Regions from separate parts of the Allobosea sp. NPDC055332 genome, predicted to be linked through region 4. Evidence: predicted binding sites of a transcription regulator. Region 4 holds the regulator's gene; each other region holds the start of a gene.

Region 1 (3,434 bases), on a different contig from region 4:
CGGAGACGATCGAGGCCAGCCTGCAATTGTCGGAAGCGGCGCTGGTCGGCCTCGGCGTGCCGATGGGCCTCGTCATCGCCTCAGTCCACCAGCGCCGCGACGACTTCCGCAGCGAGCTCAAGCCGGCGAGCGCGCCGCAGCCGGCACTGCCGCGGCATAAGCGGTCACGGCGGCTGTGACACCGCGCGCCTGACCCGAATTCTAGGCGAATTCCTTCCGCTCCGCCGGCTCCAGCCTTACGGATAGCGTCGTCGAAGCCGGCGCCAATTCGGGCCGTACCGCCTTGCCTGCGGCTGCTGCCTGCATCGCGCGACGCATGTGGCCGTAGAACTGCTCGGCACTGCTGTGCCAGCTGTGACGCTGGGCGAGTTCGAGCCCGGCCTGGCGCGGCAGTCGCAGGGCCGAGAGCGCGGCCTGGCGTAGATCCTCGTGCAGCACCGCCGCCTCGCTGCCGGCGAAGACGTCGCTCGGCCCCTGCACCGGGAAGGCCGCGACGGGCAGCCCGCTCGCCGCCGCCTCCAGCAGCACGATGCCGAAGGTGTCGGTCAGGCTCGGGAAGACGAAGACGTCGGAGGAGGCATAGATCGCCGCCAGCTCCTCGCCCTCGCGCGCGCCAAGGAAATGCGCCTCGGGGAAGGCGCGCTTGAGGTCGGCACGGGCCGGCCCGTCACCGACCACGACCTTGCTGCCGGGCAGCCGCAGCGACAGGAAGGCCTCGAGGTTCTTCTCGACCGCAACCCGGCCGACGCTGAGGAAGATCGGCCGCGGCAGGTCGAGCACGCTCTCGGTCCGCGGATGGAACAGCGAGAGATCGACGCCGCGCCCCCATCGCAATATGCGCTCGAAGCCATGGGCGTGCAGCTCCGCCTCGACCGTGGCGGTCGAAACCATCACGCCGGCTGCCGGTCCGTGAAAGCGGCGCAGGAAACGATAGCTCCAGCTCTCGGGGATCGGCCAGCGCGCCGCGACATATTGCGGGAAGCGGGTGTGGTAGCTCGTGGTGAAGGTCCGCTTCTGGGCGAGGCAGACGGCCCGCGTCAGCCAGCCGATCGGCCCTTCCGTCGCGATATGGATATGGTCGGGGCCGAACTCGGCGATGCGTTTGGCGATGTGCCGGCGCGTCGCCAGGGCGATGCGGATGTCGGGATAAGACGGCAGGCCGACCTGCCAGAAGCCTTCCGGCGTCAGCATCTGCGGGGTGACGCCGAATTCCGGCGCCGCCTCGACCATCCGCTCCAGCGAGCGCACCACGCCGTTGATCTGCGGGCGCCAGGCGTCCGTCGCGATCAGGACGCGCATCACGCCGCCTCGACGAGGCTCGGCACTGGCGCAGGGCGGGCCGTCGTCGGAGCCGGCAGAGCCGGCTTCTCGCCCCTCAGCCGGTGCTGTGGCCAGCGCACGATCTCGAAGCGGCCATCGTCGTGCTCGACCACCGCCGTGCAGCTTTCGACCCAGTCACCGGTGTTGATATAGGTCAGCCCGTCGATGTCGCGCTGGGCGGCATGGTGGATGTGGCCGCAGATCACGCCGTCGGCCTTGTGCCGGCGCGCCTCGTCGGCGAGGCACTGCTCGAACTCGCCGATATAGTTCACGGCGTTCTTGACCTTGTGCTTGGCCCAGGCCGAGAGCGACCAATGCGGCAGGCGAAGGACGCGGCGGACCTTGTTGATGCCGTGATTGAGCACGAGCGCGATCGTGTAGGCCCAGTCGCCGAGCAGCGCGAGCCATTTGGCGTTGCGCACGACGAGATCGAACAGGTCGCCATGGATGACGAGCATGCGCTTGCCGTCGGCGGTCTCGTGGACGATGTCGTCGACCAGCGTGATGCCGCCGAACTGCAGGCCGGTATAATCGCGCAGGAAGTCGTCGTGATTGCCGGTAACGTAGATCAGCTTGGAGCCCTTGCGCACCTTGCGCAGCAGCTTCTGCACCACGTCATTGTGGGATTGCGGGAAGTACCAGCCGCTCTTCAGCCGCCAGCCGTCGATGATGTCGCCGACCAGATAGATCGTCGGCGCGTCATAGGCACGCAGGAACTCCAGCACGAGATCCGCCTGGGCTCCGCGCGTGCCGAGATGCAGGTCCGAGATGAAGATGCTGCGAACCTGCTTGGCGTCGCTGTCGTCGCTCATACCCGCCGACCCGTCCTGTTGCGATGCCTCCGGCGTGTGTCTGATTTGCACTACGCTTTGATGACGCGGCGGGAAAACCGTGCTTTGCCTGCCGGCACAGGAACGGACCTTTCCGGGAGACGACAATGGATCTGGGTATCGCCGGCCGCACGGCCATCGTTTGCGCCTCCAGCAAGGGACTGGGCCGAGGCTGCGCCCAGGCGCTGGCCGAGGCGGGCTGCACCGTCGTCGTCAACGGCCGCGACGCCAAGACGCTGGAGGAGACCGCCGCTGCGATTCGGGCCAGCACTGGCGCGACCGTGATCGCCGTCGTCGCCGACGTCGCGACCAAGGCTGGGCAGGATGCGCTGCTCGCCGCCGCACCCAACCCCGACATCCTCGTCAACAACAATGGCGGCCCGCCGCCCAAGCCGTTCCGCGAGGTGACGCGCGAGGGACTGCTCGAAGGCGTGGCGCAGAACATGGCGACCCCGCTCGAGCTGGTGCAGCGCGTCGTCGACGGCATGATCGAGCGGCGCTTCGGCCGCATCGTCAACATCACCTCGGCGAGCGTGCTCACCCCGCTGACCGGGCTCGACGTCTCCTCCGCCGCCCGCGCCGGCCTCACCGCCTTCCTCGCTGGCGTGGCTCGCGAGATCGCCCATGCCAACGTCACCATCAACAACATCCTGCCCGGCGTGTTCGATACGGACCGCATCAAGACCGCGACCAACAAGGTCGCCGAGATGCAGGGCATCAGCATCGAGGAAGCGACGAAGCGGCGCCTCGCGGCCGTCCCGGCCGGGCGCTTGGGCACGCCCGACGAGTTCGGCAAGCTCTGCGCCTTCATTTCCAGCGCCCATGCCGGCTACATCACCGGCCAGAACTTCCTGATCGACGGCGGCTCGTTCCGGACGAACTTCTGACAACAGGCTGGCCGGGACGCCTCAGGGCGCCCCGGCTTTCACCCCCCAGAGCCAAACTGAGACCGATGACGATCGCCTATCGCCGAGCCATTCCCGAGGACACGCCAGCCTGCGTCGTCCTGCGCGGCAGGACGCGAGAGAACGCCTTCTCGGTCGAGCGCCTCGCCGAAGCGGGCGTCACGCTCGAGAGTTGGCGCGCTGCCATCGCCGACGGCAGCCTGCCCGGCCATGTCGCGACCGAAGACGGCAGAATCGTCGGCTATTGCTTCGGCGAGCGCGAGACCGGCGAGATCGCCGTGCTGGCGCTGCTGCCGGAGCATGAAGGCCAGGGCGTTGGCAGGACGCTGCTGAACCTTGTCGTCGCGGACTTCAACGAGTTCGGACTCGCCAGACTGTT
Region 2 (3,434 bases), on a different contig from region 4:
GCCGCCGGGGCGCGTCGCGATCCCCTCGAGATCATAGGAGGCCGGCTTGCCGTCCTTGGTCACGGTGATGGCGCCGGTGATCATTGCCGGCTTCTTCGTGGCGTCGATCTCGAGGATGCGCGAGGGCGTATAGGCGCTGTCGGTGACGCTGAAGAGCCGGCCCGGCAATTCGGGATGGGCGGCGAGACCCGAGAGTGCACCCCAGCCGAGCGGGGCGCCGTCGACATCGGCCGAGACGATGGTCGGGTAGGTGGCCGGGCCCTCGCTGCGCTCGTAGATCGTCACGGCCGAGCGCGGCCCGCCCTTCTCGCCAAGGTCAGCCTCGGAGGCGCTGACGAAGAGATTGCGCTGCGGGATGGCGAGCAGCCCCTCCGGCGCGATGCCGCTCGGCAAGGCCTGCAGGAAGCGCGGAGCCTTGCCCGACCCCTCGTCCTTGAAGACGAGGACGAGCGAGGCGCGCTCGAGCCCGACGAAGAACAGGCGCTCGCCATGATAGGTGCCGACCTCGATCCCCTCCGGCTCGCTGCCCTTGGCGGCCGAGCGGCGCTCGGGATAATGGCCGAGGCGGATGGCGATGTGGTCGACCATGTTGCCGGAATCGAACTCGACCGTGCCGTCCTTGCGGAAGATCGTGAAGCCGCGCGAGCCGCCCTTCCAGTCACCCTCATTGGCGGTGACGAAGCGGTCATTATCGAGCCAGCGCACCGCATCGGGCTCGCGCGGAACGCCCTTCAACTCCTCGGTCGGCTTGATCTGGCCGTCGCGGGTCTTGTCGATGGCCTTGAGGTCGACGGTGCCGGCCGGGAAATGCGCGACGAGCTTGCCGGTCTTCGTATCGACCACGGCAAGATGGTTGTTCTCCTGCAGCGTCACCACGGCGAGGCCGTCCTGGTTGACGTCGACGAATTCCGGCTCCGGATCGGTCGGCTCGACCGCGGCGATGCCGGTGAGATCGACGATCTGCCTTGTGGCGCAGTCAGCCTCGCCGTCCTTGATGCCGATGAGGGTGAGATTACCGGCTGGGAGCTGCGGCAGGTCGCCCTTGTTCAGCTTTTCATCGCGCTCGTTCTCGATGACGATGGCGAGCTTGCCCTTGTCCTTGGTCAGCGTGATCGAATCCGGCTGGCCGCCGAGCTCGCATTTGGCCGAGACCTGCTTCGTCCTGAGGTCGATGGTGGCGAGATGGCCGGCCGGTTCCTTGAAGTTGTCGCCGGAGCTGACGACGACGGCGAAGGCGCGCTCGCCGAGGATGACGACCGAGGTCGGCTCACCGCCAACCGGGATGAAGCCGGCAGGCTTGGGCGCATTGGCGGTGGTGATGTTGATCAGACCGATCGCCTTCTGCTCGGCGTCGGTATAGGCGAGCAAGGTGCCGGCCTCGTTGGCGGCGATGATCTCGGACACCGTCTTCTTCGACGGATCGCGATCAGCTGGCAGGTTCAGCGGCACCTGGAAGGTGGCGATGCGGTTGAAGTTCGGCTCGGCCAGCGCCGTGCCGCCGGCGAGGAGCGTCGCGAGAGCCGCAAGGACAAGGGGTTTGCGCATTGGGACGGTCCTGTTCCGCAGGGTGGGGAGGCAGGCCTTCCGGCTAGTGAGCACAGACGACAGTTTCGTGACAAGCCGTCGCAAAGCAAACGCCGCCGCGGGGGAGCCGCAGCGGCGTGATTGGGGAAAGAGGCTGGTCAGCGCAGCGTGGCTTCGGCTCCGGCGATATCGGAAACCGACTTCTTCAGGCCGATCACTTCGAGCTCGGTAACGACGGCGACCGCCACGGCCTGGGCCAGGACGAAGGCGATGCCGAGCGTGGTCGGCGCGAACCAGCCGGCGACCAGGATCAGCACGCTGTCGGCGACCCAGAGGATGTTGACGCCGATCACGGCGTAGATTGCGAGTCGCGGCAGGCGCGTCCGGCTGGCGAAGAACGCCAGCGCGGCAGCGCAAGGCAGCAGCACGAGGCCGGCGCCGCGCAGGAATTCCGCCGGGAAGCCGAGAAGCCCGGAGAGCGCGCCGGCGCCAACACTGAGCAGCAGGCCGGTCGCGGCGCAAGCGGCAGCGTCGAGGGCGAGGGCATTGCGCAGGAAACGCGAGGACTGGATGAAGGCCATGGCTGTTCTCCGATCGGCCGCCCTGTCGTCGGGCAGCGGTTGCTGATGGAGGCCATGCTGACGAAAGCCCGGCGGCCGGTCGATTAAGCCAGAGGTAATTGGACGACAGCCCGTCCGCGGCTAGCTTGCCTGCCATGAACAAGCACCAGCAGCCCACGATCGGGCATCTCATCCGCGACTGGCGCCAGCTGCGCCGTCTCAGCCAACTCGACCTCGCGCTCGAAGCCGAGATCTCGCAGAAGCATCTCAGCTTCGTCGAGAGCGGCCGCTCGGTCCCGAGCCGTGACATGGTCCTGCTGCTCGCCGAGCATCTCGGCGTGCCGCTGCGCGAGCGCAACGCGCTCCTGCTCGCCGCCGGTTACGCACCGGTCTATCTCGAACGCTCGCTGGAGGATCCGAGCCTCCAGGCAGCGCGCGGCGCGATCGACCTCCTGCTCAAAGGGCACGAGCCCTACCCCGCCGTCGCCGTCGACCGGCACTGGACCCTGCTCGCGGCAAACAGGATGATCGCACCGATGCTCGCGGTCGTCGAGGATGCCGACCTTCTGCGCCCCCCCGTTAACGTGCTTCGGCTCAGCCTGCATCCGCGCGGGCTCGCCCCGGCGATTGTCAATCTTACGGAGTGGCGCGGCCACCTGATCGCAAGGCTACGCCAGCAGATTCGTGCCACTGCCGATCCGCTGCTCGCCGAGCTCCTGACCGAATTGCTGAGCTATCCCGTTCCGGCTGCGCCTACGGGCAGGGGCAAAGCGCAGGAGGAGGCGGAGCCGCCGATCGTCGTGCCCCTGAAGCTGCGGCTGGGCGAGACCGTGCTGTCGCTGATCTCGACCACGACCGTGTTCGGCACGCCGGTCGACGTCACCTTGTCCGAGCTGGCGCTGGAGACCTTCTTTCCGGCCGACGAAGCGACAGGTCAGGCGCTACGGGCGATCGCGGCGAGCGTTGCGCCCGCCTCCTGATGGACGGAACCAAAGCCGGGCCGTGACGTTCTCCCATCCGAACCGGCGCCGAGGCGCCGATCACGGATCACTCTGAAAGGAAAACGTCCATGGGCAGCACGACCGACAAGATCAAGGGCATGGCCAATGAAGCCGCCGGCAACGTCAAGCAGGCCGCCGGCAAGGCGCTGAACAAGCCCGGGCTGCAGGCCGAGGGCATCGCGCAGGAGCGCAAGGGCGAGGCCCAGCAGGCTGTCGGCAAGGCCAAGGACGCGGTCAAGAAAGTGGTCGACAAGGCCTGACCTGCGGGTCGGCCTCCGATCAAACGGGACGGGCGCCGTGAGGCGCCCGTTTTTCGTCTCAGGCGGACCCGCCGAGGCCGCCGAGGAAA
Region 3 (3,434 bases), on a different contig from region 4:
TGCCGTCCTTCTGCAGGGTCCGCTGCAGCCCCGGCCGCTCCATCATCCGGCCCATATAGGCCTCGAACACCGGCAGGCGCGGCAGCACGCCGACGATGTTCATGCCGAAATGGATGCCGGCGCCGAGCTGGGTGTCGGCGGCGGTGAAGCGCTCGCCGGCGGCGTAGGGGTGCTCGCCGAGCTTCCTCGCGAGATTGGCGACCGTGTCGGCATGGGAGCCGAAGGAGAAGCCGCGCGCCTCGTATTTGAACTTGTGGATCGAGGTCGCGATGATCGGGTCGAGCACAGCGTCGGTATAGACCAGCGAGGTCAGGAAGGCCGGGCGGTTGGCATCGCCTACGGCCGGCGCCAGCCCAACCTCGGGGAACTGCTCGGTGAGATAGAGGCAGATCGCGGCGCGTTCGGTGACGGTGGTGCCGTCATGGACGATCGCCGGCACCTTCTTGTGCGGCTGGATGGCGCGATAGCTTTCCGGCGGGCCGCCTTCGGCGCGGATGTCGACGATTTCCATCTCATAGGGCTGGCCGAGTTCCTCGAGCAGCCACAGGATCGAGAAGGAGCGCGACTGCGGCGAGTGGTAGAAGGTCAGCATGGCGGTGTCCCTTTCGGCGTTTCCTCAAGCGGTGGACGGGCTGATAAGGACGTTGGGTGTCAGCAGTTGTCAGGATGAAGCTTACGCTTGACCGACCCGTCTGGATTGAAACGCGAGTGCGTGGGGATTGCTCCCTTCGACCCCGGCCGCACCCCTATGCCTTGCGCGCCATGATGAAAGGCCGGCTGTCCTTGCCTTTGCTCGCGTGCCGTTCCGTGCCCAGGATCTCGAAGCCCGCCGCGGCGATGAGACCGCTCAGCTCCTGCGCATTGAAGACGCCGGCATAGGGCGCCTTGCCGATGATCTGCATGAGCGGCAGGGCGAGCCGGATCAGCGGATTCATGTCGCCGAGGCAGGGCGTCTTGGAGATGAACACACCGCCGGGCGCGAGCAGGGCATGGATGCTGCGCAGCGTGCCGGTGAGGTCGCGGACCAGATGGAGATAGTTGAAGCCGAGAACTATATCGAACCGCGCGGCTTCGGAAGCGAGCGCCTCGGCGGTTGCGGCGCGAAAGGCGAGGGCCGCGATCGGGCTCGCAGCGAGCTTCTCCTGCGCGATGGCGATCATGCCGGCGGAGATGTCCGTCCCGAGATAGCTATCGACCCCGCCCGCCAGCCGCAGCGCCGTCGTGCCGGTTCCGCAGCCAAGTTCGAGCACGCTGTCGTCCGGCTTCAACAGCCCGCTCGTCCGCTCCAGCGTGCGCTCGTATCCGGCCTGGTCCGAGATCTGCGACCTGGCGTAGCTCTTCGAGGACTTGTCCCAGAAACGGGCATCGCTCGCGGTGCTCATGCTGCATCTCCCCTTCGCGATGCGGGCGTAGCACAGGCGCTGTTACAGTTCGTTGCCGCTATGCGACTGGCAGGTTCGAAATTCCAGGCCACCGACTCGACAATAATGAAGTGTTATAACGTACCATTTTGACTGAAACCGCAGTAATCATACTGTCATCTAGCACTCCTAACGCTCCGGCGACCGAGCTTTCCCATGGGGCGGAGAAGATCATGCAGAAGCGAACCTGGCTGATGGCGGCGGCGATGCTCGCCAGCGTGGCGCCGGCAACGGCACAGACCATCTACCCGCTGACCCGCGCCGAAATCCTCGAAGGCTCGCGCTTCGATTTCAAGGTCGAGTTCCCCAACGCGCCGACATCGGCCGACGTCAAGGTCACGATCAACGGCAAGCCCGTCGCCGAGGCCTTCGGCCGCGAGGTCCAGTTCGTCCAGAACGAGGAAGGCCAGAAGCATTCGGCGCTCTGGCTGCGCGGCGCACAATTGCCGGCCGGCCAATATGTCGTCGAGGCGACGCAGGGCAACGACAAGGCGACCGTCAACTGGACCGTCTACGCGACCGGTGAGCGCAAGGCCAAGAACGTCATCCTCTTCGTCGGCGACGGCCTCTCGGTCGCGCACCGCACCGCGGCGCGCATTCTGTCGAAGGGCTGGGAGCAGGGCCTCTATGGCGGCGAGCTCGCCATCGACGACATGCCGAACATGGCGCTGATCTCGACCTCGGGCACCGACTCGATCGTCACCGACAGCGCCAACTCCGCCAGCGCCTACACCACCGGCCACAAATCCTGTGTCAACGCGCTCGGTATCTACTGCGCCAAGAACGCCCTGACCCTCGACCATCCCAAGGTCGAGACGATCTCCGAGGTGATCAAGCGCAAGCGTGCCGGCATGGCGATCGGCGTCGTCACCAATTCCGAGATCGAGGACGCGACCCCGGCCGCGATGGTCGCCCATACCCGCCGCCGCTCGGATTTCAACGACATCGTCAAGATGTTCTTCGACGTGCAGCCCGACGTGATCATGGGCGGTGGCTCGCCGAACTTCCTGCCGAAGTCGACCCCGGGCACCAAGCGCACCGACGATCTCGACTTCATCGCCAAGTTCAAGGAAGCGGGCTATGCGCTCGCCACCACCAAGACCGAGATGAACGCCGCGGTTTCCGGTGGCGCCAAGAAGATGCTCGGCCTCTACAACACCTCGAACATCGACGGCGCCTTCGACTTGCGCCTCGCCAAGAAGGGCTCGATCTCGAAGTTCCCCGATCAGCCCGACGTGGTCGAGCAGACCAAGGCCGCGATCGAGATGCTCAAGGGCGCCCAGGACGGCTTCTTCCTGATGGTGGAATCGGCCCGCATCGACAAATACAGCCACTCGCTCGACTGGGAGCGCGCGGTGTTCGACACGATCATGCTCGACAACGCCGTCAAGGCCGCCAAGGACTTCGCCGGCGATCGCAACGACACGCTGATCATCGTCGTGCCCGACCACGCCCATCCGATCTCGATCATCGGCACCTATGACGATGATCGTCCCGGCCAGCTGCTGCGCGACAAGCTCGGCACCTACAACGAGTCGCTGCCGCCGAATTACGGCCCGCGTGACGCGGACGGCTACCCGACCAAGGTCGACACCTCGCGTCGCCTCGCCGTCGCCTTCGGCAGCTACCCGGACACCTGCGACACCGGCCGGCCCTATCTCGACGGCGAGCGCGTCCCGGCCGTGAAGGGCCCGGATGGCAAGACCAACATCGCCAACGAGAAGGACTGCACCGGTCCGCTCGCCACCCGCAAGCAGGGCAATCTGCCCTTCGACGCCAACTCCGGCGTCCACGCGGCTGACGATGTGCTGCTCACCGCCATGGGGCCGGGCGCCGAGCGCTTCCGCGGCCACAAGCCGAACGTCTTCGTCTTCCGCGTCATGGCGGAGGCGCTGGCCCTCGGCGGCAAGTGAGCGATCGCTCATCAGATCGGCGCCCGGAAGGGCGCCGCACGCTCTCCCGCCGCGGGCTCCTCATGGGGTTCGCGGCGTTGCCCGTCTCGCGGCCTGCGCC
Region 4 (3,434 bases):
CTCCAGTATCGTCAGTTCCGGGCGTAACGGCTTCCGTTTAGCGACGGGCGCTGCCGGTATCGGATTCCGCCATGATCTCTCCCTATGCCGCGCCGGCTTGCTGGCGGGGCATAACGAAGACAGGTGCAATTCCATGACCGAAGCCGGAGCCTGGACCGACGAACGCGTCGAACTGCTCAAGAAGCTCTGGAATGACGGCCTGAGCGCGAGCCAGATCGCCGCCGAGCTCGGCAATGTCACGCGCAATGCCGTTATCGGCAAGGTGCATCGCCTTGGCCTCTCCGGCCGGGCCAAGAGCCCGGGGTCGGCCACGCCACGCCCGCGCAAGCCCGCTGCCCGTCCGCCGAGCCACCCGGCCGGTCATCACAGCAATGGCGGCGCCGGGCTGACCCGTGGCAACACGGCGCTCGCCCCGCAATTTTCGCCCGAGATCGAAGCCGAGGCGCAGGTCGCGCGCGCGCCAGCCCCATCCGAGGACGTGGTCGTGCCGTTCTCCGAGCGGGTCACCATCATGGAGCTGCGCGAATACATGTGCCGCTGGCCGATGGGCGACCCGACCTCGCCGGAGTTCCGCTTCTGCGGCGGCCGCAGCGCGACCGGCCTGCCCTATTGCGCCTATCACGCCCGTATCGCCTACCAGCCGGCGGCCGACCGCCGCCGCGACCGCAAGGCCATCCGCGCGTAACGACGCCTCTCGATAAAAAGGTTACAGAAGCCGGCCTTTGGGCCGGCTTTTTTGTCGTCGGACAGGCTTGATGCATGAGGCATCCATGGACACCGCCGCCGCTCACCCGATCGAGTATGCATGTGCCCTGCCGATCAAGGAGGGGCTGCTCCTGCTGGGACTGAGATCGCCACATCGCCGGAACCGGCCGTCCTGCTGGGACACGGTCGGCGGTCACGTCGAGCCGGGCGAGACCGCCGAGGCGGCCCTAGTCCGCGAACTCCAAGAGGAAATCGGCATCACACCGACGGGTTTCCGCCACTTCGAGACCATCGAGACGACCGAGACGGACGGCATCACACCCGCGCTCTGGCACCTGTTCACGGTGAGCCAGTGGACCGGCCGTGCGCCTGAGATCACCAATGACGAGCACAGCGAAATCCGCTGGTTCTGCTTCGATGAGGCCCAATCGCTGACACCGCTGGCATCGGAGGCCTATCGTCCGGCGTTCGCCCGGCTGGCCGAGGCCTTCGGGCCAGGCTGGTAATCGGACAGGCGCGCATGACGACATTCGCGATCTATCTCGGCGCGGCGCTGGCGGAGATCGCCGGCTGCTTCGCCTTCTGGGCCTGGCTGAAGCTGGACAAACCGGTCTGGTGGCTGCTGCCGGGCCTGATCCTGCTCGCGATCTTCGCCTGGCTGCTGACCCTGGTCGACAGCCCCGCCGCCGGGCGCGCTTTCGCCGCCTATGGCGGCGTCTACATCGTGGCGTCGCTGGCCTGGATGACGCTGGTCGAGAAGGTCCCGCCGGACCGCTACGATCTGGCTGGCGCAGCGCTCTGCCTCGCCGGCGCAGCGATCATCGTCGCCGCACCGCGCTGACGAAAACCGTCAGCCGCGCGCAAAAGTCTCGTCGAAGGCATAGCCGGCGCCACGCACGGTGCGCAGCGGATCCTTGGAATTGGCCGGGGTGATCGCCTTGCGCAGCCGCCCGACATGGACGTCGACGGTGCGCTCGTCGATGTAGACGTCGCGCCCCCAGACGGCGTCCAGCAGTTGCGCCCGCGAATAGACCCGGCCCGGCGCCTGCATCAGGAATTCGAGCAGGCGGAACTCGGTCGGGCCGAGATGCAATTCGGCGCCGGCGCGGCGGACGCGCCGCGTCGTGCGGTCGAGTTCGAGATCGCCGGCGGCGAGCAGGCCGGCGACATGGCCGGGCTTGGCGCGGCGCAGCAGCGCCTGGATGCGGGCGATCAGCTCGGGCAGCGAGAACGGCTTGACGACATAATCGTCGGCACCGGTGGCGAGGCCGCGCACACGTTCGGTCTCCTCGCCGCGGGCGGTCAGCATGATGATCGGCACGCGCTCTGTGTCACGGCGCGTGCGCAGGCGCCGGCAGAGCTCGATGCCGGAAAGGCCGGGCAACATCCAGTCGAGCAGGACGAGATCCGGCGTATGGTCGCGCAGATGCAATTCGGCGTCATCTCCGCGCGCCACGCTATCGACCTCGAAGCCCTCGGCCTCGAGATTGTAGCGCAGGAGCAGGGTGAGCGGCTCCTCGTCCTCGACGATCAGGATGCGTGCGGGCATGTCAGCGTCCGTTCAAGCGCCCGCCGGTTCAGCCATTGGCTGCCGGCAGGTCGACGAGGATGTTGGTGGTGTCGAGCTTCGGCCGGCTTTCATCCATGGACTGGCCGGTGACGAGGTAATGGATGGTCTCGGCGATATTGGTGGTGTGGTCGCCGATGCGCTCGACATTCTTGGCGCAGAACAGCAAGTGCGTGCAGAAGGTGATGTTACGCGGATCTTCCATCATATAGGTCAGAAGCTCGCGGAACAGCGAGGTGTAGAGCGCGTCGATCTCGTCGTCGCGGCGCCAGACTTCCATCGCCTTCTGCTCGTTGCTGGCGGCATAGGCGTCGAGCACGTCCTTGAGCTGGGCCTGGACCAGGCGGCTCATATGCTCGAGGCCGACGACAGCGCGATGCGGCGGCGAGAACTGTCCGGAGATCGCGACGGCGCGCTTGGCGATGTTCTTGGCGAGGTCGCCGACGCGCTCGATGTCGGCGGCGATGCGGATCGCCGAGATCAGCTCGCGCAGATCGTTCGCCAGCGGCTGACGCCGGGCGATGGTCAGGACGGCCTTCTCCTCGACCTCGCGCTGGAGGTTGTCGAGACGCTGGTCGGCACTGATGATCTTCTGGGCAAGCGCGGTGTCACGGCGGACCAGCGCGACGGTGGAGTCGCCGAGCATGCGCTCGGACATGCCGCCCATCTCGGCGAGGCTGCGGCGCAGGCCTTCGAGATCGGCGTCGTAGGAGCGGACGATATGGTCGGACATCGGGGCGTATCCTTTGGAGCTGGCCGACGCTGAGGACTCAGCCGAAGCGGCCGGTGACGTAGTCCTGCGTCTGCTTCTTGTGCGGGTTCATGAAGATGGTGTTGGTCGCGTCGAACTCGATGACCTCACCGAGATACATGAAGGCGGTGTACTGCGAGATGCGCGCCGCCTGCTGCATGTTGTGGGTGACGATGACGATGGTGAAGTCGCTCTTCAGCTGCTCGAGCAGGTCCTCGATCTTGCCGGTCGAGATCGGGTCGAGCGCCGAGGTCGGCTCGTCGAACAGGATGACCTCGGGCTTCTGGGCGATGGTGCGGGCGATGCAGAGGCGCTGCTGCTGGCCGCCGGAGAGGCCCATGCCGGAACTCTTCAGCTTGTCCTTGACCTCGTCCCAGAGCGCGGCGCGGCGCAGCGCGCCCTCGACGCGGT

The links. The regulator PhoB, encoded in region 4, activates phosphate uptake and scavenging genes when phosphate is short. The targets are predictions, from matches to a motif close to TGTCATNNANCTGTCAT.
Region 1: a site for PhoB is predicted at 2,182-2,198, ahead of ACWIGM_RS01925 (UDP-2,3-diacylglucosamine diphosphatase). Genes of this name have one in related genera too.
Region 2: a site for PhoB is predicted at 1,602-1,618, ahead of ACWIGM_RS15340 (esterase-like activity of phytase family protein). Genes of this name have one in related genera too.
Region 3: a site for PhoB is predicted at 1,525-1,541, ahead of ACWIGM_RS05775 (alkaline phosphatase). Genes of this name have one in related genera too.

Annotation. Positions count from the first base shown of each region.
Region 1 covers NZ_JBSHMO010000001.1:371,400-374,833, forward strand. The annotation lists gene ACWIGM_RS01915 (cation:proton antiporter domain-containing protein) at 1-179, shown strand, start outside; gene ACWIGM_RS01920 (glycosyltransferase family 4 protein) at 202-1,299, opposite strand; gene ACWIGM_RS01925 (UDP-2,3-diacylglucosamine diphosphatase) at 1,299-2,132, opposite strand; gene ACWIGM_RS01930 (SDR family oxidoreductase) at 2,258-3,037, shown strand; gene ACWIGM_RS01935 (GNAT family N-acetyltransferase) at 3,103-3,434, shown strand, end outside.
Region 2 covers NZ_JBSHMO010000002.1:1,404,304-1,407,737, forward strand. The annotation lists gene ACWIGM_RS15340 (esterase-like activity of phytase family protein) at 1-1,545, opposite strand, end outside; gene ACWIGM_RS15345 (hypothetical protein) at 1,683-2,105, opposite strand; gene ACWIGM_RS15350 (helix-turn-helix domain-containing protein) at 2,240-3,064, shown strand; gene ACWIGM_RS15355 (CsbD family protein) at 3,154-3,345, shown strand; gene dnaJ (molecular chaperone DnaJ) at 3,404-3,434, opposite strand, start outside.
Region 3 covers NZ_JBSHMO010000001.1:1,116,474-1,119,907, reverse strand. The annotation lists gene ACWIGM_RS05785 (glutathione S-transferase family protein) at 1-592, opposite strand, end outside; gene ACWIGM_RS05780 (class I SAM-dependent methyltransferase) at 747-1,382, opposite strand; gene ACWIGM_RS05775 (alkaline phosphatase) at 1,595-3,334, shown strand; gene ACWIGM_RS05770 (hypothetical protein) at 3,397-3,434, shown strand, end outside.
Region 4 covers NZ_JBSHMO010000005.1:294,746-298,179, reverse strand. The annotation lists gene ACWIGM_RS26915 (GcrA family cell cycle regulator) at 134-685, shown strand; gene ACWIGM_RS26910 (NUDIX hydrolase) at 771-1,211, shown strand; gene ACWIGM_RS26905 (YnfA family protein) at 1,226-1,546, shown strand; gene phoB (phosphate regulon transcriptional regulator PhoB) at 1,556-2,254, opposite strand; gene phoU (phosphate signaling complex protein PhoU) at 2,283-3,005, opposite strand; gene pstB (phosphate ABC transporter ATP-binding protein PstB) at 3,043-3,434, opposite strand, start outside.